DNA from 3 places in the Kordiimonas sp. UBA4487 genome. Region 1 is predicted to be linked to each of the others. Evidence: riboswitches for the same ligand, from Rfam matches in the RefSeq annotation. Region 1 holds a riboswitch; each other region holds the start of a gene.
What was found. Region 1 has a riboswitch for cobalamin ahead of B3Z17_RS14700 (ABC transporter substrate-binding protein). Riboswitches for the same ligand answer to the same signal wherever they lie in the genome.

Region 1 (8,025 bases):
CCGCCAACTGCAGGCATCAGCGCCAAAACAATAATACCAAAAAGGTCCATGCCGTTCCGGATGGCGGCCAGCGCGCCTGAGACCGCAAACACAAAGATGCCCGCGATATCAAAGATCGTCAGTAGATTTTCCATAACCGTGCCCCTTGGCTACCCATGGCAGTGTGCCCGTCTATCTGCTTGCCGCATAAAGGGCGTCAAGATCAAGGTGCTTTTCAAGGGCCTCAGCCAAATCATCAAGCGCCCGGTCCACCCGGTGGTGATGATCTTCCATCATGCCATTCGCCAGCCCAAGGCGGACAAGGAAGGCATTTCGGAAGGCCGCCTTGTCAAAAAGCCCGTGTACATATGTCCCCATCACACGACCTTGTTGAGACACTGCACCCAGCCTTTCCCCTCCAGAAAGAATGAAGGCACGGTCGAGTGCGGGGCCTGACGTGCGGCCTGTGTGGATTTCATATCCGGTCACCTCAGCCCCCAGGTCCGGGGCATGGCCGGCCACATCACGCACTTCCTTGGCGGGGCACAAGACCGTTTCCACGTCCAGCAGGCCAAGGCCGGCTTCTTCATCAGGCGCGCCTTCAATACCTTCAGGGTCAGACACCTTCTGCCCCAGCATCTGATAGCCACCGCAAATACCCAGAACATGCCCGCCTGTGCGTACATGGGCTATGATATCGGTGTCCCACCCTTCGACTTTCAGGAAGCGAAGGTCAGCTATGGTGGCCTTCGTGCCCGGCAGCACGATGAGGTCGGCATCACGCGGCAGGGGCGTACCCGGCCGCACGAACACCACCTCGACATTCGGCTCAGCCCGAAGGGGGTCAAGGTCATCAAAATTGGCGATGCGCGATAGCATCGGCACCACGATGCGCAAACCGCCTTCGCGTTTTTCGCTCGCGCTCTCGAGCACCACCGCATCTTCGGCCGGCAGGTCGCGCACACAGCGCAAGAAAGGCACCACGCCAAAGTTCTGCCACTGGGTTACATCTGTGATGGTCTCTAGTCCGCCATCAAACAAGCGCACATCACCCCGAAACTGGTTGATGATCACCCCTTTGATCAGCGCGCGCTCCTCAGGCGGCAACAGCGCATGCGTACCGACAATGGCTGCGATCACCCCGCCCCGGTTGATATCGCCAACCAGTGCCACCGGCGTTTGAGTGGGAAGTGCAAACCCCATGTTGGCGATGTCAGTGGCGCGCAGGTTCACCTCTGCCGGGCTGCCCGCGCCTTCCACCAGCACGAGGTCGGCTTCCGCCTTCATGCGGTCAAAGCTTTCGACCACACGAGCAAACAGTTCCTGTTTCCGTTCCTGGTAGGTTCGTGCCTCGGCCCGGCCGTACACTTGCCCCTGCAGCACAATCTGGGCGCCCGTGTCGCTTTCCGGCTTCAGCAGAACCGGGTTCATATGAACACTGGGGTCAACGCAGGATGCCTGTGCCTGCAGCCACTGGGCACGACCGATCTCGCCGCCTTCTTTGGCGACCGCCGCATTATTGGACATATTCTGGGGTTTGAAGGGCCTGACCGTCAGGCCACGATGGTGGAACGCGCGACATAGCCCCGCCACCAACACGGACTTCCCAACGTCAGAGCCCGTGCCCTGCAGCATGAGGGACCGCGCCAAGGCCTATCCCCCAGCCACATGCGGCGCGAGGAACTGCTCACCGCCCTCAGACCAGCGAGCCACCTTCACCTTGAAAGCGGTTTCCAAATGGGCGTCTGTCAGCACATCCGCTGGCGTACCAGACGCCAGTACGCCACCCTCATGCAGCAGCACAAGGCGGTCACAGTAGCGTAGCGCGAAACTGAGGTCATGCAGCACCAGCAGCACGCCGGCACCACAAGCCGCCTGCCCGCGCATGATGTCCATCACCTGAAGCTGATGCAGCGGATCCAGCGACGCCGTGGGCTCATCCGCCAGCATGAAGGGTGCTCCAACCGCCATGGTGCGCGCGAGCAGCACCCGGGACCGTTCACCCCCCGAAAGGGTTGTGGCCAACCGGTTGCGAAGGTGCCAGCAGTCTGTTTCTTCCATCACGCTCCGGATGACAGCCTGATCCTCCTCTCTCACTTCCTGCCAGGGTGTCAGGTGCGGTGTACGCCCAAGCCCCACCAGTCGCTCGACCGTCAGCGGCCAGTGAACCGGCGCGCCCTGCGGCACATAAGAAAGCTTCTTGGCTCGCTCGCGGGGCGCGAGGGCCGCCACGTCCTGATCACCGATGCGGATGTCGCCCGCTTCGGGCTCAACAATGCCAAGCACAGCTTTCAGCGCTGTACTTTTACCAGCGCCGTTCGCGCCAATCAGCCCAACCACCTGGCCGGGCTCAACGTTGAAAGACACATCGCGCAAGATAGCGTTGCCACCCAGCGTGACGGCCAGGTTTTGAATTTCCAGCCCGTTCATCGCATGCTCTCCCGCGTCTTGAACACGATATAGAGGAATACCGGTGCGCCAATGATGGCCATCACCACGCCCAGGCGCAGCTGACCGTGACCGATCGGCAGGCGGGTCAGGATATCGGCAAGCATCATCAGGATCGCGCCCAGGAACGCGCTCGGCAGCAGCAGGCGGCGCGGCTCATAACCAATCATGGCCCGTACCATATGGGGCACCACTAGGCCGACAAAACCCACGGCGCCACAAACTGACACGGTCGCCCCCACAGACAGGGCTGTCCCCAGCACCACGCGCCAGCGCAGGCGTTTAAGGTCAATCCCCAACGTCTGGGCGGCCTCTTCACCAAGGCTCAGAGCGTTCAGGCCCTGCCCCACACCCAGCATTGCAAGCCATCCCGCTACGATGAAAGGCCCTGCCAATGTGAGGTCGTCAAACGTCCTGTTTTCAAGCGACCCCAGCATCCACATCACCATTTCCTGCACCGTCACCGGGTTTGAGGTAAAATTCATCACCAGCGCAATGGCGGCAGTGGCCAAGCTTGAAATCCCAATACCAGCCAGGATCAGCGTCAGCACGCTGGCATCACGCGAGGCCAATAGCATCAGGATCGCGGTCGAAACAAACGCACCTGCCATGGCCATGACTGGAATGGCGAGAGACGACATCGCCGCCAGCCCCATATAAATGGCAATAACTGCCCCCAAGCTGGCACTGGCCGACACGCCTATCACACCCGGATCAGCCAGCGGGTTGCGAAGAAGCCCCTGAAGGGCAGCACCGGAATAGCCTAGCGACGCACCGGCGAGAATAGCCAGCAGCACCCTAGGCAAACGCAGTTCGCGCACGATGATGGCCTCCGGGCTGTCGGGCGGACCAAATACAGCCGCCGCCACCTGCGCAACATCGAGGTCCACCTGGCCAAACATGCCTGACATCAGCGCCACGATCAGGATAACCCCCATCAGCGACACGTTCAGCAGCCAGCCGTTTTGTTGCAGCTTCCTGATCACTCTTGTTTCTCCCCGGTCGCCGCGGCGGCAACCCTATTTGGCATCAATTCACGACGTTTGATTTCCGAGCGGATATATTCGGCAGCATCCACCGTAAAGGCACCGCCGCAGGACATCATGCCGCTTGGCACCATGATCGACGGCACGTCTTTCACCAGATCGCGGAACACTGTGTGGCGCCCGCTGCTCCAATTGGAAATATGAACAGCCCCTTCCTCGAAAAAGCTGCCAACCACCAGGTCAGGCGGCATCATGACCAGCTGTTCGAGGGGCAAAGGCCCCCAACCGTTCAGGCCAAGGTCCTCGGCAATTGGGTCAAGTCCGGCCAGTCGGATCATATCGTCTACCGAACTTCCCTTCCCTGCCGTGAAGCCGCTGGGAGTCATATAGACCGTCTTCATGGGAATAGGGGCAGCCTGCTTTAGCGCTTGGTACCGGGCCATATAGTCCGCCATGAAGGCCTTGCCCTCTGCCTCGTGCCCCAAAAGCGTGGCAACAGCCCCAAAATTCTTCAGGTTGGCCTCGAAGTTGAAGGCATAAGGCGGCTGGTAAGAGGTAATGCCGACGCGTTCAAATTTGGCATCCATAGACAGGCTCCCCCGGTAGCTGCGCACAAGGATATCCGGCCGCAGCATCAGAACCTCTTCGGCGCCCCCCCTGAGTGCATGGAGACCTTGGGCCCGCCGGAGGTAAAAAGAATTCGGGCTGGTGGCATCCCCCGACACAGCGACGATATCCTGCCGGTCAGCGAAGGCCAGGACATATTGGTCGGCGCAGAAATCAAGCCCAGCCACGGTGGGCGCTGCACCTGCGCGCGCAGCAATGCCTGCCACAACAACAGCAGCTGTCAAAAAGTGTTTCAATTGCAGGCTTGAGGGCATGCCCGCTCCCATCATTCTTGGTTTCACAAAACCACTGAACGGGAGCTTGCCTTAAAAGACAGGGACAATCTCCGCGCATTTCAGCGGGATTGTCGCCATTGCGGGAGAACCGCTCTGATCAGCTAGCCCGGCTGACAGATGGGCGACGCGGTGGCAGGTCTCCTGGCTTTTGGATCATCCGCCGTTTCACCCTTCCCAGACCAAACTTAGCGGTCCAGTGGGCCTTGTTGAAACGCGTCCCCAATCACAGTTGCGGGTACAGCCACGGCATACAGTTGACGAGGTCAACGTCCGTGTTCCCTCTTAGCTGCCCAACGCCTTTGGCGCCGGGCCAGCACCACCTGATCCCGCTATACTGCATGGTTCGCGCCCCGGCAAGGCGCTTATTGCCAGTTGGCAAGACCGCTAACGCAACTTTAACCCTGCTTTGGGACAATGATGTCGGATTTCGAATCCCGCCATTCGGGCCGGCAGATGGCCCCAGTTCCTTTGTTTCGGTCTAATGCGCCACGGCGCCTTCCTGGAGCTCTTCGATGAGACGATTCTTTGATGCTTTTCTGCGGGACTATTCCCTGACAATGAAACTTGCTCTCGGCCAAGGTGCGCTGGTAGCGCTTTTGCTGTTATTTGTGATCGGCAACTTGATCCAGGTGCAAGGGGTGCAGTCGACCACCAAGCTGGCAGCGAACCGCTATGCATCCACCGCCATGCTGCGGCAGGTACAATATGACGTCACCGATATGCTGGCGCTAACACGCGGGACCGTCCTGACGCAAAATGACTATCTGGTGGGCCTGTTCGAGGACCGGTCCAAACAGTTTGACCGGGACATCACAACCTTGATCAACCTGTATCGTGAATATGAAGAAGAAAATGGTGACGGCCTGCGGATCGCAAGGGAACTGAAGGCGAATACCGAAACCCTGAAGACGATGTTCCGCCGCCAGATAGACCTGGCAATGCAGGGCGGCGAAGACGCCCGCCTGCAAGCCCGACAGTTGGAGATCGACGGCACTAGTTGGCCGCCCCTCGAAAAGGTTCTGTACAGCATCAACGAACTGGTTGAATTACAGCAAGGGCAACAACAGTCCATCGTAGACGAAATGCTGAGCGCCTTCAGCTTCCAGACATGGACCCTAATTGTCACGGGCGCGCTTGGTGTGCTGTTGGCTGTTGTGATTGCCCGCGGCGTTGGCCATTCAATCGCGGCACCTGTGAATGACATCACCGGCACCATGCTGACGCTGGCGGAGAACAAGCTGGATATCGATATTCCGCACACCGGCCGCCAGGACGAGATCGGCGACATGGGTCGCGCGATGGAGTTCTTCCGAGATGAGATGAAGAAGGTCGAGCAGTTGGCGGAAGAACGGGAAGCCGCCCAGAAAGCCGAGATGGAAGCGGCAGAGGAGCGCGCAACACTGGAACGGGAAAAACATGCCCGTGATACTGAGGAAGCACGCCAGCGCGAAGAGCATGCCGCCCGCATCGAAGCGCTGATCGCCGCCTTCGACCGGTCCATTTCCGAAGCAATTGAGAATCTGAACGCCAACGCCCTCGAGATGCGCTCAACCGCCACTACCATGGTCGATGTGGCCGACCAGACGCGCGGGCAGGCAACATCCGTGTCATCCGCGTCGCACGAGATGCAGAACAACGTATCCACCATGGCGTCTGCGATTGAAGAATTCTCGGCCTCCATCAGGGAGGTCGCAAGCCAGATCCAGGCCGCAAGCCAGATGTCCGCTGACGCCGTCAAGGTGGCTGGCACCGGCAGCGAAGCGATTGATACCCTGTCTGTCGCCAGCGCCAAGATCGAAGATGTGGTGAAACTGATCAATGACATCGCCGAGCAGACAAACCTCCTCGCCCTGAACGCCACCATTGAGGCCGCTCGCGCGGGCGACGCCGGCAAGGGCTTCGCCGTGGTGGCGTCAGAAGTGAAGTCCCTTGCCAACCAGACCGCCAAAGCCACAGAGGACATCACTGCCCAGATCAGTGAAATGCAGGGCTTGACCGGCGAAGCCGTGAGCGCCATGCAAGCGATCGACGAGACCATCAGCAAACTCAACCAGGTCACGCTGGCCATCTCAAGCGCCGTAGAGGAACAGGAAGCCGCCACGTCTGAAATCAGCCGCAGCGTTCAGTTCGCGTCCGAGCAAACCGACAAGGTCGCAAGTGAAATCGGCCAGGTGACAGAAGGGGCCAACCAGACTGGTGAAGCATCCAACAGCGTGATGGCGGTCGCCGAACGGCTGGACGAGCTGTCCGGCACTATAGGCGACGATGTGAAGCGCTTCCTCACCGACGTGCGGGAGGCGTAGGTATGGCTGTCGTGCGCCCTTTGGTACTTGCAACTCTCCTTACCGGCACTCCGGCAGTTGCAGAAGATTCCAGCCCGCTCATCTGGATGGACAATAGCATTACCGCTCTGACTGGCACAGGTTTCGAGGTGCCGGGGAACAATATTTCCACCCTGACATTTGAGCACGTCAGTGCCTGGAACTGGGGCGATGTGTTCGGCTTTTTCGACTATCTGGATTATCACGACAATGCCTTCACCGGCAGCAGTTGGTACGGTGAAATTTCGCCACGCCTGAGCCTTGGTAAAGTCGCTGGGCTCAAATTTTCAGAAGATGGCTTGATCCGCGATGTGCTGATCGCAACCACCTGGGAACGCGGAAAGGATGGCGTTGAAGGCCTGCTGATTGGCGGTGCCGTTGACCTGAACCTGCCAGGCTTCACCTTTTTCAACGTCCATGCCTACGCCCGCAAGGACACCGGCCTTGGTGCCGGGTTTGACGACATGCAATGGACGATTGCGTGGTCACGCCCTTTCAAAGTGGGTGAACAGGCGTTCGTCATCGATGGCTTCATGGACTATGTAGTGGGCTGGGGCCCACAGGAAACAGCCCTCCATCTGGTGCCACAGATCAAATGGGACCTGGGCGCCACATGGGGCGAACCGGGCAAAATATGGCTTGGTACCGAGATCGACATCTGGAAGAACCAGTTCGGCATCAAAGACACTGCGGCCTTCGATACCGATCAGGTGGCGATCAACGCCATATTGAAAATCCACTTCTAGGCAGCTTGACCAAGCGGCACACAAGCCTTTGCAATACTGTGGATGTGACGGTGGTCAGTGCCACAGCACCCACCCAGCACAACAATCTGCGGATGGGCTTGTAGAAGCGCGCGATATTGCTGCCCCAGTTCTTCCGGATTGCCGTCATCCAGATCTTCTGCCTCGTCCAGTTCCGCATGGCTGCACCGGGACGCATTGGCCCGCATACCGCCAATCCGGTCCATCCAGGCTGCCCCGCTTTCCAGCACGTGATCAAAATGCTCAGGATGGGCGCAGTTGATCATATAGTATGCCGGATACCCGCCCGTCGCCGCATCGACTACGGCCACCGCCGACTTGAGGCTGTCACCACTTGGCAGGCGGCCGTCTGTCTCCACAGTGAAGGATATGGCAACCGGGATTCCGGCCGTCTTTGCAGCCAGCGCAACACCCGTCGCTTCCGGAATATTGGTCATGGTGATGGCGCCAATCATATCCGCTCTGGCCTCCTTGAAGGCGATGGCCTGTGCTTGATGATAGGCATGGGCTTCCTCAGCAGTCATGGCATCTCCGGCCACATAGCCGTCACCACGCGGCCCGATGCAACCACTGACCAGAACAGGGATATCGCCTCGGGCCTTCAGGCTATCCCGCACACTCTGCA
Region 2 (8,025 bases), on a different contig from region 1:
AAGTTCCTGCTCAAGCTGCCGCCCAGCCGCTTTTTCCGCGATATTACCGGCGCGCAACTCGTGGCCTTCTCGACCTCATCCTCGTCAGGCACCCTGCCCGTCACGATGACTATCGCTGAAGAAAACCTGGGCATCAAGAAGCCGGTCGCTGGCTCTGTGCTGCCCCTTGGGGCCACCATCAACATGGACGGCTCGGCGCTCTATGTGGGTATTCTGGCGGTCTTTTCCGCGCAGGTTCTGGGCATCGAAATGGGGCTTGCAGAATACCTGCTGATCGCCCTTTCGGCCACGCTCGCGTCCATCGGCACAGCAGCCGTGCCATCCGCATCGCTGTTCCTGCTGGCGGCCGTGCTGAGCGTCCTCAATATCGATGCAGCCCAGACGGCCATCATCGTTGGCTTTATCTTCCCGTTCGACCGGCCGCTGGACATGTGCCGCACGGTTGTGAATGTCACCGGTGACCTCTCGGTCGCCACCGCCGTGGCCAAGTGGGAAGGCGAACTGGACGAAGGTGTCTTCAAGGCCGAACCGGTCGACTAAGCCGTTCCCAAGGTTTTTTCTTATCAAACGAGCCGCCCGGTGCTATACGCCGGGCGGTTTTGATTTATAAGAGTGAAATATGAGCGATAGAAAAAAAGCAGTGGTACTCCTCTCCGGCGGGCTCGACAGCGCGACTTGTGTCGCGATCGCCCAAGAACAGGGTTTTGAGGTTTATGCCCTGTCGTTCCGCTATGGCCAGCGCCACAGCGTTGAGCTGGAAGCCGCCGACCGAATTGCAGACCACCTTGGTGTCACCGAACACAAGACCGCCGTGATCGACCTGACGCTCTTTGGCGGCAGCGCCCTGACGGCTGACATCGACGTGCCCAAGGACCGGTCCGACGATGACATGAGCCATGATATCCCGGTGACCTATGTGCCTGCGCGCAACACCATCTTCCTGTCGTTTGCCCTTGCCTACGCTGAAGTTGTGGGCGCCAAGGATATCTTCATTGGCGTGAATGCACTGGACTATTCAGGCTACCCGGACTGCCGTCCCGAATTCATCAAATCCTATGAGGAAACAGCGAACCTGGGCACCAAAGTGGGTGTGACCGACGCAGAGCGCATCCGCATCCGGACGCCGCTTCTGGATATGACAAAAGCCGAGATCGCAGCTGCGGGCACAAAGCTTGGCGTTGATTACGGCCTGACGATCAGCTGCTATGACCCGGACACCGCGGGCAAGGCGTGCGGTCACTGCGACAGCTGCCTGTTGCGCAAGAAAGGCTTCAAAGAGGCCGGCCTTGCCGACCCAACCCGGTATCAGGACTAATTACTTGCCGTCATGCTGAACTTGTTTCAGCATCCAGGAACAAAGCTTTCGGCAAACATGGACCCTGAAACAAGTTCAGGGTGACGCGATAAAGAACGGAAACACATGGTCTACACGGTCAAAGAGATGTTCTACACACTGCAGGGCGAAGGCGCGCAAGCCGGCCGCCCGGCCGTGTTCTGCCGCTTTGCCGGCTGCAATCTCTGGACCGGGCTTGAGCGCGACCGCGCCAAGGCCATCTGCCAGTTCTGCGACACGGACTTCGTTGGCACGGACGGTGAAGGCGGCGGCAAGTTCAAGACCGCGGCAGACCTCGCCTCTGCCGTAAAGTCCCTGTGGCTTGGCAAAAGCGGCAAGCCGCTGGTTGTCTGCACGGGCGGTGAGCCCCTCTTGCAGCTGGACGGTGCCGCCGTTGAGGCGTTTCATGACGCAGGGTTTGAGATTGCGGTTGAAAGCAACGGCACGGTCGAGCCGCCCGAGGGCATCGACTGGCTGTGCATCAGCCCCAAGATCGGGTCAGAGATGATTGTAAAAGGCGGCCAGGAGCTGAAGCTTGTGTACCCCCAAGAAGGCGGTGACCCGGCGCAGTTTGAAGGCCTGGATTTCGAGCATTTCTTCCTGCAGCCGATGGACTGTGACGTGCAGGCAGAGAATACCGCCAAGGCCGTAGACTACTGCAAGGCCCACCCACAGTGGCGCCTGAGCCTGCAAACCCACAAGTTCATCGATATTCCGTAACTAGTCGTCGCTGTTCCTGCGGCTCATCACCACGCCCCAGACAAGGCCAAGCGCGATGCCGACGGCGATGTTGCTGATGGCAACCCCCACGCCCACGCCAATCGCCAGGCCCACGGCAATGAACTTGGGGTCACGCTTGCGCCTGCCCGGCGAAGTGCCGTTTTCCTGAGTGTCGTCTTCCGGTTGTTGCTGGTCTGTCATCGCTGTCCTCCCCAAATCTCTCTATAACAGATATGGGGAGGCAGATACACTTGCCAAGCCCTACCCTTTGAGAGCCTCATAAATGCGGGCGCCCAGCTCCGGCCCCTGCAGCGGGTATAGGAACGGCTCGATCAGTTCCATCTCCATCAGGCACAGGCTGCCGTCCTCGCCGCGGATCATGTCCACCCGGGCATACAAGGGTTTGACGGGCGCTGCGGCCAGCACCTTGGCTGCCTGCGCCACGTCCTCGGGCGCGGGGTCAACGGGTGTCTCCTGCCCGCCATAGGCGCTCTGGATACGGTAATCGCCTTTGGCTGCGGTTTTCAGCAGCGTGTGCGACAGCTTGCCACCGATGAAGATGAAGCTCAGCTCCCCCTCGTCTACGATTGAACTCATGAAAGGCTGGATCATCATCGGGTGCGGCATCTCGGGCACCGCGTCGCCGCGCTTCAGCATATGCTGGCCGTCGGCGCCCGCGCCCACCTGGCGCTTGGCCACGAGCTTCTCGGCCCCGAACGTCTCGAACGCCTCGGCGATCACTTCTGGCGTTGCCTTGTCGGCCCAGATGGTCGGAATCAGTGTCGCGCCCTTGCCTTCAAGGTCGCGCAAGTAGCGCTTGTCGATGTTCCAGCGCACCAATGCGGGCGCGTTATAAAGCCGGGTCTGGGTCTCGATCCGCTCAAGGGTCTCGAGGAACTCATCCAGCCGGTCCCAATAATCCCAGGTGGTGCCAATCATCACGGCATCGAACGTGGACCAATCGACATCCTTGTCGTCCCACGATACGTCGGTCACGCGGCCGCCGCACGCCTCGAAGGCGGCGGTCAGGTTTTCCATCATCTGGTCATGCTCGAACGCGTCAACACGGCGGACGGGAGATCCGGGCATCGTGACCCGGCTGGAAAGAAAACAAAGATGCATGGAATTACTCCTAGTCGGCAGAGATCGAAAACATCTCCGGCGCAATCAAATACAGAACCAGCCAGACGCCAGCGAGAAGATAAAGCGCTTCAAAAGCAATGGCAGCCCAGAAGCCACTCGGGTCATCCTTTCGGGCCTTCACACCGCCGCCGCCAATTTTCTTGAGCTCGCCCGTGCGCACCGCAGTAACAAGCCCCTTCAAGAGGAACAGAACCCCAGCTGCAATGAGGGCGGCGACCAGATAATACATATCAACCCCGGCCGCGGTAGTTGGGGACGTCCTGTTCCGGGATCCACACGCCCTTTGGGGCTTCGCCGGTCTGGTAGAATACGTCAATCGGGATGCCGCCGCGCGGGTACCAGTAACCACCGAACCGTAGCCACTTGGGTTTCATTTCCTCGACCAGCCGCTCGGCGATGCCGACCGTGCAATCTTCATGGAAGGCGGCGTGGTTGCGGAAAGACTGCAGGAACAGCTTCAGGCTCTTGCTTTCCACCAGGCTGTCGCCCGGCACATAATCCAGCACCAGGTGGGCGAAATCGGGTTGGCCGGTCACGGGGCAAAGTGACGTGAACTCAGGGCACGTGAAGCGCACGCAGTAATCAGACTTCGGGCGCGGGTTCTTCACATATTCAAGTACCGCTTCCTCGGGCGTCTGCGGTGCGTCCGACTTGGCGCCCAGCTGTTCGAGCCCTTGATAAATCTCTTTCGTCATCCCATGTATCCCTTAAGGCCGACCCATATAATAAGGCCAAAACAGTCGAGGGTGAATTATCCCCTGCTACATGCGTTCTCTATGCTTTTGAGGGCGCCGATTGTCAAAGGTTTTAACCCCTTTGTGCCCTTTAACGCCGCCCTGCCGCGTTAAGGAATTGAGATCGCACGCGTTAACCTTTGAAATATAATTACCAATTCCTTAACAATTTTGAACGATTAGTTCAGCTTTTATTAATTTAGGCCCTTTATAGTTGGAATTAACGGGCCAAGAAGTGGCCTTGTCGAGTTCAGGCAAACACAGCGAAAGGGTCCTGGACGACCGACTGACTAGGAGAAGAACAATGGCACAAAAAATCTGCAGAGCACGCTTTGCGCCGGGTACGGTGGTGATCCACCGGAGGTTCGGTTACCGCGGTCTCATTTTCGATGTGGATGCTGTGTATAGCCAGTCTCCTGAATGGTATGACATCATGGCTAGCTCGCATCCCCCGAAAGACCGCCCCTGGTATCACGTCCTCGTGGACGGCGAGACCCACACCACATACGTGGCGGAAGACAATCTGGTGGAATGCGACCAGACGGAAGAGTTCGATCACCCGCTTCTGAGCCGCCTCTTTGAGGCCAGCAGCGGCGGAGACTTCGCCTCCCGCCATGTCGTGAATTAGTTTCGAGTACCTGAGTTTTCCAAGCCGTACCCGCCCATCCTTCCCCCCTTAGGAATACGGGTACACATTAAAAGGCGCAGAGTTCCGCGCCTTTTTTTGTGCGCGGAATCCAAACGGTGCCAGCCCGGCACACACATGGTTGACAATATAAAGATTTCTTTATATATATTTTCTCATCGATGGTCCCCGCAAGGGGATAACAGGGAATTCGGTGCGCCAAATGGCGCGTCAGTCCGAAGCTGCCCCCGCAACTGTAAGCGGTGAAGGCCGGTCATCATGCCACTGGACAAGTGTCCGGGAAGGCGACCAGCCCAGGCCCGCGAGCCAGGAGACCTACCATCGGTGAAACGCAACCCAATGTCCGTCCGGGGTGAGACGGTGGAGACGACAGATGACCAAGACCCAATTTTCCCGCCGAATGTGAAGCTCAATACGCTTCCCTGATCCCTGACATGTAAGCCGCATGCCGGGCCGCTTTGTGCCGCCTGTGCTTCCGCGTTTTGTCCCCAGCTTCCCTGTTCGCAGCCCGCCTGCGCGCAGCCCGTTTTCACATTCAAATCCAAGAAGGAAGGTTAGCCATGATACAATCGGCCAATCTCGGTTTCCCGCGCATCGGCGCGGCGCGCGACCTCAAGAAAGCCCTGGAAGCCTACTGGCGCCAGGACATCTCCCAAAAAGACCTGATTAGCACCGGCAAAACGCTGCGTGCACGCCACTGGCAGCTGCAGCAATCGAAGGGCGTTGATGTTATCCCCTGTGGTGATTTCTCCTTTTATGACCAGATACTGGACATGACAGCCACATTGGGCGCTGTGCCCGCGCGGTTTGAGCACACAGGCGGCCACGTCAGCCTGGACACCTATTTCGCCATGGCGCGCGGCAGCAAGAATGCGCCCGCGATGGAAATGACCAAATGGTTCGACACCAATTATCATTATATCGTGCCGGAATTCACCGCAGACCAGCGCTTCAGCCTGTCGTCCACCCGGCTGGTGGACGAATACAAGGAAGCGCTGGCACAGGGCATCCACACCCGCCCGGTGATTATCGGCCCCGTCACCTACCTGACGCTTGGCAAAAGTAAGGATGCGGCGCTTGATGACCCGCTTGATCTGCTGGACCGCGTCCTGCCGGTCTATGCCGACCTGCTTCAATCACTTGTCGACGCCGGCGCGGACTGGGTACAGATTGACGAACCAGTGCTCGCGCTCGCGGAAACAGACAAACAGCGTCAGGCGTTCGAACAAGCCTACGCGCGCCTTGGCAAGTGCGGGCTCAAAATTCTGCTGGCAACCTACTTCGAGGGGCTGGGTGACAACACGGCACTGGCGTCCCGCCTGCCCGTCCATGGCCTGCACATCGATCTTGTCCGCGCGCCCGACCAACTTCCGGCCTGCCTGTCGGTTATCAGTAAAGACAAGCTCTTGTCGCTCGGGCTGGTGGATGGCCGCAACATCTGGCGGACGGACCTTGATAAGGCACTCGCTGTGCTTGAAAAGGCCGCGGCTTTCGATGGCCGGGCGCTGCAGGTAGCGCCTTCCTGTTCGCTGATCCACAGCCCGGTGGACCTGGAAAATGAGACCAAGCTGGACCCGGAACTCAAGAGCTGGCTGGCCTTCGCAACCCAGAAGCTTGAAGAAGTCAGCCTGCTCACGCGTGCAGCAAATCACGGCCGCGACCATGTCGCCTCCGCCTTCGACGACAGCGCCGCAGCGGCAGAGAGCCGGCGCACTTCTGCCCGCATTCATAACCCGCTGGTGGATGACCGGATGCAGAATACGCTTCCGTCAGACTTCCGCCGCGCAAGCACGTATGAGACACGGCGCGCAGCACAGCGGGCAGCGCTGGACCTGCCGCTGTACCCCACCACCACCATCGGGTCCTTCCCGCAAACCAAAGAAGTCCGCCAGGCACGCGCGGCCTTCAAGCGCGGTGATCTGACCGCTGAGGCCTACGACGCCTTCCTTGAGGCAGAGACCCGGGAAGCGGTCAGGCGCCAGGAAGCCCTGGGCCTGGACGTGCTGGTGCATGGCGAGTTTGAGCGCAACGACATGGTCGAATATTTCGGCGAACAGCTGGCGGGCTTTGCCTTCACCAAATCCGGCTGGGTGCAAAGCTATGGCTCACGCTATGTCAAACCGCCGATTATCTATGGTGACGTGTCGCGCCCCGAACCCATGACGGTCAAATGGTCGGCCTATGCCCAAAGCCTGACCCAGAAGCCGATGAAAGGCATGCTGACGGGCCCTGTGACCATCCTGCAATGGTCGTTCGTGCGCGACGACCAGCCGCGGTCGGAAACCTGCGAACAGATCGCACTGGCGATCCGGGATGAGGTGACAGACCTGGAGGCTGCTGGCATCCGGTTGATCCAGATCGACGAGCCGGCGCTCAGGGAAGGCCTGCCGCTCAGGAAAGCGGACCACGCGGGCTATCTGGAATGGGCCGTGAACTGTTTCCGCCTGGCGTCCTCTGGCGTCGCGGACATAACGCAGATCCACACCCATATGTGCTACAGCGAGTTCAATGACATCATCGCGGACGTGGCCTCACTCGACGCTGATGTCATCTCGATCGAGACCTCGCGGTCGGACATGGAGCTGCTGGCGGCATTCGAAGAGTTCGCCTACCCCAACGAGATCGGCCCCGGCGTTTATGACATCCATTCGCCGCGCACGCCCGACAAGGCAGAGATGACGGCCCTCTTGAGAAAAGCAACCGAGCGGCTGGCACCCGACCAGATCTGGGTCAACCCGGATTGCGGCCTCAAGACCCGCTCCTGGGCCGAAGTCACCCCAGCGCTTGAGAATATGGTGGCCGCGGCCCGCGACGCCCGCAGCGCCTGACCAACCAGCCAACAGCCGGGCCACCATCAGGTGGCCTGGTTTTCACACAAGGACACGCCCATGACTGCCACCACCCATTTGATCGATATCGTTTTCCCCGGTGACACCAACCATCACGGCACCCTGTTTGGCGGTACGGCCCTGTCGCATATGGACAAGCTCGCCTTTGTTGCGGCCACGCGCTTCGGGCGGCGCCCTTTCGTGACCGCTTCCTGTGACCGCATTGATTTCACGGCCCCCGCGTCACGGGGCCACCTGATTGACCTGCAGGCTAACATCGTCAAGGCCGGGCGGCGCTCCGCCACCGTGCAGGTAGACATGTATGCCGAGCATCTGCTGACCGGTGACCGGCAGCTGTGTACGCGCGGTCATTTCACCATGGTGTCGCCTGACAAGGACCAGCCGCCCCTGCCCCCGGCTCCGACGGATGAGACCCAACCGGTCGACGAAGACATTCTGTGCAACCGGGTCGAAATGGTGTTCCCGGACCAGACCAACCATTATGGCACGCTGTTTGGCGGCAATGCCCTTGCCATGATGGGCAAGACCGCCTTTATCACCGCCAGCCGCCACAGTCGGCGGGTTTTCGTCATGGCCTCAAGCCAGCGCACGGACTTTATC
Region 3 (8,025 bases), on a different contig from region 1:
GGCGGCCTCGAAATCCGACGCGCTACTTTTAAGAATTTGTGCCATTTTGCACAGCCTCCCTGAAGCGGTCGATCCAGTAACTGATTTCGCGCGGACGCGTTTTGAACGCCGGGCGATGCACCACGAGGCGCGAGGTGATGTGCGTCAGCACTTCCACTTCCTTCAGCTGATTGGCGCGCAAGGTGCTACCGGTGGACACCAGATCGACGATACGGCGCGAGAGCCCGAGCTGAGGGGCCAGTTCCATCGCACCGTTCAGCTTGATGCATTCGGCCTGCACGCCGCGCTCGGCATAATATTGCCGTGTCAGGTTCGGGTATTTGGTGGCCACGCGAATGTGGGACCACTCGCGTGGGTCTTCTGTGGCTTCGTCCTCGGGCATCGCCAGGGACAGGCGGCAGTGGCCAATATCCAGATCGAGCGGCGAGTAGAGGTCCGAGTAGCCAAATTCCTGCAACACGTCATTGCCGACAACCGCCAGATGGGCGGCGCCGAAGGCAACAAACGTGGCGGCGTCGAACGCGCGCACCCGGATGATCGAAAGGTTCGGGATGTTGGTGTCGAACTGCAGGGCGCGGGATTTGGGGTCGTCAAACGCGGCTTCCGGATGGATACCGGCAGCTTTCACGAGTGGCATGACTTCCTCGAGAATGCGGCCCTTCGGCAGGGCAAGTACCAGTTTGTCTGTGAGTTCCATCGGTCAGTTCCGGTTCGGTTTTTAAAAAAGAAAAAAAGGGGCCGCGCATGCAGCCGGGGTGGACTTAGTCCGCATGATGGGGGCGTTCAAGCGCTTCCCACTCATCACCCATGTCAGAAAGCGTGGCGTCAATGCATTCTGCCGTCAGGCGAATGCTGGCGCCGCCGGCAAAATTCAGCATGATGAAATAGTCGTCGCCGTTTTCGTGAGCCTCGATATCCAGAAGTTCGAGCACAGTATCCTCGGCCTTGATGTCAATGCCGTGAAGCTTGGCGGCCAGAATGCCGTCCATGTGGAAACCGGTGCGCACGCGCTCACCTTTTGGGCGGAGGAACTTGCGCTTCTTTTCCCAGCGGAACCGGTTGCCCACGAAAGCGAAACGATGCTCCTTGGGCAGCCAGGCAATGTCGCCCACGCGCACGGTGGTATCCTGCAAAAGGCCCGACATGATGGTCAGGTCCTCTTCCGTCTGGCTGATCAGTTTCAGGGCATCACTCATAGGTCACATGTTCCAATCTTCAGAATCGACTGCAATGTAGGCGGCATGCCCCATGGCTTCAAGTGGTTTCCCATTAAGGAAGCGCGCAGAAAATCTATTGGAAGCGTGCGGTGGGGTCAGTCGGGCATGCGCTCGACGTTGGCGCCGACGGCCTTGAGTTTCTCCTCAAGCCGCTCATACCCCCGGTCGAGGTGATACAGCCGGCGGATTTCCGTCTTGCCGTTTGCCACAAGGGCGGCGAGCGCGAGGCTCATACTGGCCCTGAGGTCAGTGGCCATCACGGGCGCGCCCTTCAGCGCCTCCACACCGCGCACCGTGGCGCTTGAGCCGGTCACCGTGATGTCCGCGCCCAGGCGGCACAGTTCCGGCACGTGCATGAAGCGGTTCTCGAAGATGGCTTCGGTGATCACGCTGGCACCGTCTGCCACGCACGCCAGCGCCATGAACTGGGCCTGCATGTCGGTGGCGAAACCGGGGAAGGGTTGGGTGACGATATTGAAACCGTGGATGTGGCCGTTGGATTTCACCCGTATGCCGCCGTCCTCAACGCTCACGATGCCGCCAGCTTCCTCAAGCTTATCAAGCGTCGCCTGCATGTCGTGTGCGCGCGCACCTTCAAGGAACAGGTTGCCGCGGGTCATCAGGGCCGCGACAGCGTAGGAGCCCGCCTCAACCCGGTCGGGCATCACTTCATGCTCAGCGCCATGCAGGCGGTCCACGCCCTCGACCGTGATGGTCTCGTGCCCGGCGCCCTCAATCTTGGCGCCCATGGCATTCAGGCAGGCCGCAAGGTCTGCGATCTCGGGTTCGCGCGCAGCGTTTTCAATCACCGTTGTGCCCTTGGCCAGTGTGGCGGCCATCAGCGCATTTTCGGTGGCGCCGACAGAGACAAACGGGAAGCGGATATTGCCGCCTTTGAGGCCCTTCGGCGCACTTGCCCGCACATAGCCTTCAGCCACGTCGATCTCTGCGCCCAGTGCCGTGAGCGCCTTGAGGTGCAAATCGATCGGGCGGGTGCCGATGGCACAGCCGCCGGGCAAACTCACGATCGCTTCACCGGCGCGGGCCACAAGGGGGCCCAGCACCAGGATGGAGGCGCGCATCTTGCGCACGAAATCATAGGGCGCGACCGTGTCGTTGATCTGGCCGGCGTCAAACGTGAGGCTGCGGCCCGCGATACGGCCACCCTGGCCGCCCGCCATGGTGACAGTGACACCCATGTGATTGAGAAGGTCTGCGAGCGTGGTGATGTCCGCCAGTCGCGGCATGTTATGAAGCGTCAGGGGTTCGGACGACAGCAGGGACGCACACATGAGCTTGAGCGCGGAGTTTTTCGCGCCTGAAATGGGAACCACGCCTTCAAGCCTGTTCCCGCCCTCAATAACCAGTTTGTCCATCTGTCTATGTGCCCTTTTCAACAATACTCAACTGAAGGCAAAACTTGGCCTTCAATAAAGGCATCTTAACGGCGCCGGAGTGCCCGTGTTTGGGCAAACAAATTAAAGCTTCGGCAGGGTAACGCCGGTCTGGCCCTGATATTTGCCTGCGCGGTCGCTGTAGGCGGTCTCGCACGGCTCGTTGCCTTGCAGGAACAGGAACTGGCAGGCGCCCTCGTTGGCGTAAATTTTTGCGGGCAGTGGCGTGGTGTTGGAGAACTCCAGCGTCACATGGCCTTCCCAGCCGGGTTCCAGCGGCGTGACATTCACGATGATGCCGCAGCGCGCGTAGGTGGATTTGCCAAGGCAGATCACCAGCACGTCTTTCGGAATGCGGAAATATTCAACGGTGCGCGCTAAGGCAAAGCTGTTCGGCGGGATGATGCACACGTCTGTGTCGCGGTCGACAAAGCTTTTCGGGGAAAAGTCCTTGGGGTCGACAATGGCCGAGTCCACATTGGTAAAAATCTTGAACTCGGGCGCCACGCGGGCGTCATAGCCGTAGGACGATAACCCGTATGAGATGTTATCCTTCCTGACCTGCCCGTCTACAAACGGTTCGATCATGCCGTGCTGTTGTGACATTTCGCGAATCCATTTATCGGACATGATGGCCATTGGCGTCTCCCCTGAGTGACATCTGGTTGCCTGTTTCCCCAACCCACCGGGGCACAGCTATTTTTGGCATTAGTAAGCCAATCGCTTGTGCGCGACAAGCGTTAAACCTACCAGATATGGGAATTGTTGAGGGGGCTTTTAGCTGTCCGGGAAAAAGCTGAGATCGGACGGCTATTTAGTCGCCTGATCAGTCTTCTGTCTTGCGTGTCCGCTGCTGTTCCTTGCGGCGGCGCAGGTTGGCGCGCAGGGCTTCAGCCAGCCGGGCCTGCTTTTCGGCATCCTTCAGCTTGCCCGAATCCTGTTTCACAGGGACGTCTTGTTTAGTCTTTTCGCTCATGTGCCCACATTTGCGCCAATCAGCCGAGATTTTCAAGATTGAATGTGTACGGAAATTACTTATTGACTCATGCCTAGGGCGCTTATAGAAGATCGCTCGCAAGACGTGGCCTGCTGCTGTAGCTCAGGGGTAGAGCACTCCCTTGGTAAGGGAGAGGTCGGAAGTTCAAATCTTCTCAGCAGCACCACGCTTCGTTTCCCCGACAAATTAATCTCACTGCCTCGCTCAGGAACGCTTGTGCGGCCCGCATATCTTTATATTGAATTTGCCCGCGTGAGCCTCTATGCATGGCGCACGCGATGGTTCTGTTGCCCGTTAGGGTAAGAGCGAAGAGGGAATGCGGTAAGTCCCCCGAAAAGGAAGGGCAAATCCGCAGCTGTGCCCGCAACTGTATGTGTGGAGTGTCCCCCGAAGGGCCCACTGGTGAAAGCCGGGAAGGGCGGGGAGCACGGTGAGACACAAGCCAGGAGACCTGCCATCTGGTCGCCCATTTCTCTGGTCGGGTCAACCATGGGAAGCGGATTTCCGTACCGGCGACAAGGTCGTTGCTGTGTGCGGAGCTTGTCCCTCTCTCGTCTGACAATCTCCATTTCTGCAGCTGTTGTTTTACGGGCCTCAAAGAGGCCGAAAATGGAGCCTGTCCATGTCCAGACTATCCCCTCTAAAGGCGCTTCTGGTTGCCACCAGCGCCCTTACATATGTGCCTGCAGCCAGTGCGCAGGATGAAGATATCGAAGAATTTGTCGTAACCGCGGGTCGCCGCACGCAACCGATTAGCGAAGTGGCCAAAAGCATCGCGGTGCTGAGTGAAGCCGAGCTTGTTGAGCGCCAGTACCAGTATGTTGTTGACGCGCTGCAAAGCCTGCCGGGCGTGGCCATCAACCAGAATGGCACCTTCGGCGGAGTGGCAACGGTCACCATCCGTGGTGGGTCGTCCGACCAGACCGTGATCCTGATCGACGGCGTGCAGGTGAATGACCCGTCCCAGCCGGGTGGTGGCTTCAACTTTTCAACCCTTGACCCGAACGGCATTGAGCGTATCGAGGTACTGCGCGGCCCGCAGGCGGTGCTGTATGGTTCCGATGCCATCGGCGGCGTGATCAACATCATCACCAAATCCGGCGAAGAAGGTCTTGCGGGTGAAGTTTTCGGTGAATATGGCTCCTTTGAGAGCAAGCGTATTGGCGGTTCCGTGCGTGGCGGCAGTGACCGGATGAACTTTAACCTGAGCGCGTCCTACTTTGATACCGACGGCATCTCTGCTGCTGAAGTCGGTGACGAGGATGACGGCTACGAAAGCCTGACTGTGCGCGGCCGTGTTCGCACCAAGCTGACGGATGGTTTCAGCTTCGATGTGACCACCAGCTATACCGACACCGAAAGCGACTATGACGGCTTCACCCTCAGAGACGACTTCACCTATGGCCTGGCCGACACGGAGGACAGCAGCAAGTCAGAAGAATTTTCCGTCGCGGGCCGTGCGTATATCGACCTGATGGACGGTCGCCTGTCGAACACGCTGTCGGTGGAATATTCATCCATCCAGCGCGATAATTTTAACGCAGGCATCTTCAGCTTTGGGGCTGAAGGGGAGCGCCTGAATTTCGATTATCTGGGTGTGTTGGAAGTGGCCGACGGCTGGACGCTGACAGCAGGTGCCCAGCATGAGGTGACCGAAGCCAAGTCGCAGGACCCGGAGCCCATCTCAACCGACAGTATCTTCGGTATCCTTTCTTATGACGGCATCGATGGCCTGACAGTGTCCGGCGGCGTGCGGGTGGATGACCATGAAACTTTCGGTTCCACCACCAATGGTGAACTGAATGCGTCTTACCAGTTTGAAGGCACGGGCACGCAGATTACCGCGGCCTGGAGCGAAGGCTTCAAGGCGCCGACCATCTTCCACCTGACCTTCGCATGCTGCGGCTTCGATTCCAATGTCGCACAGGCGGAAGGATTGCCTGAACTGGCGTTGAAGCCCGAGCGGTCCAATAGCTGGGAAGTTGGCTTCAAGCAGCCGTTCCTCGATGGCCGCGCGACCTTTGGGGCGACCTACTTCAATCAGGATATTGATGACCTGATCACCTTCACCTTCGCCGACGGCTACCGCAATATTGCGGAAACCAGCGCCAAGGGTGTGGAGCTGGAGCTGACGGCCGACCTGACAGATGCCATCAACCTGAGCGCCAACTATACCTATAATTCGGCCCGCGATCTGACAGCTGACCAGCAGCTGGCACGCAAGCCGAAGAATGAGGCTTTCGCGGCGCTCAACTGGCAGGTAACGGACCGGCTGACCACCAATGTGAGCATCACGCTGAACGGCAAGGAACATGACACCAGCGTCAATTTCGAGACCGGTGAGCGCGAAGTGGTGGACGCCTGGACCCGCGTGGACCTGAGCGCTGCATACAAGCTGACGGATACGATTGAGCTGTTCGGCCGGGTCGTTAACCTGTTCGATGAAGAGTATCAGCAGGTTCTGGGGTATGGCACGCCAGGCATTTCCGCTTATGCGGGTGTTCGCGCCCGCTTCTAGGGGGTAACATGATCCGGGGTTGCCTGTGGGCAGCCCCGGCACTCTCCAACTGTGAAGGATACAGGATGACTGACAGGTCAAAAACGGACGCCGCCCTTCACAAGGAAAAGATGAAGGCCCAGCAGGCAGAGCATCGCGCCAAGATGCGCGAGCGCAAGACAGCCGACCGGGGCCTCTTGCTGATTCACACCGGCAACGGCAAGGGTAAATCCACGGCCGGCTTCGGTACCGTGATCCGGGCGCTTGGCTGGGGCCACAAGGTGGCGATTGTCCAATATGTGAAGGGTGCGTGGCGCACGGGCGAGAAAGAGTTCTTCGACCGTTTCCCGGACCTGGTGGACATGCATGTGATGGGGGATGGCTTCACCTGGGACACGCAGGACAAAGAGCGTGATATCGCCTCCGCGCGTGCCGCGTGGGAGAAAAGCTGTGCGCTGATGCAGTGCGGCGACTATGACCTGGTGATGCTTGATGAACTGAATATCGTGCTCCGGAACGACTATCTGCCGCTTGAAGAAGTGCTGACTGGTGTACGTGCAAGGGACGCCCGGACCAGTGTGATCATCACGGGGCGGAATGCGCCAGACGCCTTGATGAAGGAAGCCGACCTGGTCACAGACATGACGCAGGTGAAGCACCCCTTTGATGCGGGTATCAAGGCCAAGCAGGGCGTTGATTTTTAACTTTCGCTCGAAGCTGCTGTTGATTTTAACCCACTTCCCATACGCCTGTGGTTCGGGGGCGGGTTGGTTGACTCGGCTCCGGTGCCATGTAATAGCACCCCTATCGCACGGTTAACTCGGTGACTTTATAAGGTGGGGGCCTCATGTCACGTAATCAGGAACAGGACAGCTTCGCGCGTATTTTCGGTGCTCATCTTCTGGCGGATATTCCAGATGTCTCAAGTGGGGGGCATGTGCCCCGCCGGTTAATCCAGTTCTGGGACAAGGAACCGCCACAGGACGTGGCGCGCATGTTGTCGCTCAGCAAGGCCTGGGCGGACAAGCACCAGCTGGAATATGTCCTGTTCAGCGAGGCCGACGCGCGGGCCTATCTGGCGGACCGCCAGGTTGACGGCAAATCTCTTCTGCAACTGTTTGACCGCTGTTTTCACCCGGCCATGAAAGCGGACCTGTTCCGGCTTGTGTATCTCCATGAATATGGCGGCTATTACCTGGATGCCGACAACGGCGTCACCGATGACGCGCTGGCACTGTTTGGCCTTGACCGTGACGTCTTTTTTATCGATTTCAGGCAACGCCGGGTTCAGAACAACTTCATGGCCGTGGCGCCAGGTTCGCTCCTGATCAGTAAAGCCCTGTCGGCAGCGGCCCGCAATATTGAGGAAAATGCGAGTGAGGATGTCGGCATCGGCACGCTCACAGGCCCCTATGTTTTCACGGTAGAATTGGCAAAGCTGCTGCAGGATGGCGGGTATACCTGCTATCTGGTCGACTACCTGAAGAATGTGAAGATTGCGCCCGGACCGGAGGTGGTTCTGGGGCAAAATCTGGACTATAAGAAGTCGGACCAGAATTGGCAGCGCGCTCAGGCTGGGCCCATTGCCGCACGGTTGAGGACCAAGTTGACGACCGAAAAGCCAACCATTCCGGACTTTCGGGAACTATGTCGGATTTCGCTCAAGTTTGGCATTGAACTTGAGGCACTTGAAGACATTGCAGCAGCAAACTGGGCAGAGTGGCGACACCATTCGGTCTGTATTGAATTGCGTAGTCGGGTGCTGATACGGCTACAGCGTTTTGACAAGGCACGGGAAATTCTCACCGACGCATATGATCGATATATACGGCCGGCGTCGTTGCTGAAAATACTGTCTGGTATCAGCATGAAGCCGGAACGCCTGGAATTTGCTGAAACACTGGCATGGCAGGCAGTTGA

Region 2: linked by a shared signal. The riboswitch ahead of metE (5-methyltetrahydropteroyltriglutamate--homocysteine S-methyltransferase) and the one ahead of B3Z17_RS14700 (ABC transporter substrate-binding protein) in region 1 are both predicted to bind cobalamin.
Region 3: linked by a shared signal. The riboswitch ahead of B3Z17_RS05955 (TonB-dependent receptor plug domain-containing protein) and the one ahead of B3Z17_RS14700 (ABC transporter substrate-binding protein) in region 1 are both predicted to bind cobalamin.

The regions. Positions count from the first base shown of each region.
Region 1 covers NZ_DGNR01000013.1:635,319-643,343, reverse strand. Annotated here, with positions in the region: gene B3Z17_RS14720 (trimeric intracellular cation channel family protein) at 1-134, opposite strand, end outside; gene B3Z17_RS14715 (cobyric acid synthase) at 172-1,629, opposite strand; gene B3Z17_RS14710 (ABC transporter ATP-binding protein) at 1,633-2,409, opposite strand; gene B3Z17_RS14705 (FecCD family ABC transporter permease) at 2,406-3,365, opposite strand; gene B3Z17_RS14700 (ABC transporter substrate-binding protein) at 3,410-4,264, opposite strand; cobalamin riboswitch at 4,430-4,651, opposite strand; gene B3Z17_RS14695 (methyl-accepting chemotaxis protein) at 4,828-6,618, shown strand; gene B3Z17_RS14690 (outer membrane protein OmpK) at 6,621-7,382, shown strand; gene B3Z17_RS14685 (homocysteine S-methyltransferase family protein) at 7,379-8,025, opposite strand, start outside.
Region 2 covers NZ_DGNR01000003.1:213,256-221,280, reverse strand. Annotated here, with positions in the region: gene B3Z17_RS02330 (dicarboxylate/amino acid:cation symporter) at 1-540, shown strand, start outside; gene queC (7-cyano-7-deazaguanine synthase QueC) at 620-1,315, shown strand; gene queE (7-carboxy-7-deazaguanine synthase) at 1,421-2,053, shown strand; gene B3Z17_RS02315 (hypothetical protein) at 2,054-2,254, opposite strand; gene B3Z17_RS02310 (ATP-grasp domain-containing protein) at 2,315-3,175, opposite strand; gene B3Z17_RS02305 (hypothetical protein) at 3,186-3,425, opposite strand; gene queF (preQ(1) synthase) at 3,427-3,891, opposite strand; gene hspQ (heat shock protein HspQ) at 4,235-4,558, shown strand; cobalamin riboswitch at 4,722-4,913, shown strand; gene metE (5-methyltetrahydropteroyltriglutamate--homocysteine S-methyltransferase) at 5,137-7,404, shown strand; gene B3Z17_RS02285 (acyl-CoA thioesterase) at 7,465-8,025, shown strand, end outside.
Region 3 covers NZ_DGNR01000011.1:95,503-103,527, reverse strand. Annotated here, with positions in the region: gene hisD (histidinol dehydrogenase) at 1-45, opposite strand, end outside; gene hisG (ATP phosphoribosyltransferase) at 29-697, opposite strand; gene B3Z17_RS05975 (DUF2948 family protein) at 762-1,196, opposite strand; gene murA (UDP-N-acetylglucosamine 1-carboxyvinyltransferase) at 1,313-2,593, opposite strand; gene dcd (dCTP deaminase) at 2,696-3,250, opposite strand; tRNA gene B3Z17_RS05960 (tRNA-Thr) at 3,700-3,774, shown strand; cobalamin riboswitch at 3,870-4,081, shown strand; gene B3Z17_RS05955 (TonB-dependent receptor plug domain-containing protein) at 4,231-6,126, shown strand; gene cobO (cob(I)yrinic acid a,c-diamide adenosyltransferase) at 6,192-6,809, shown strand; gene B3Z17_RS05945 (glycosyltransferase) at 6,953-8,025, shown strand, end outside.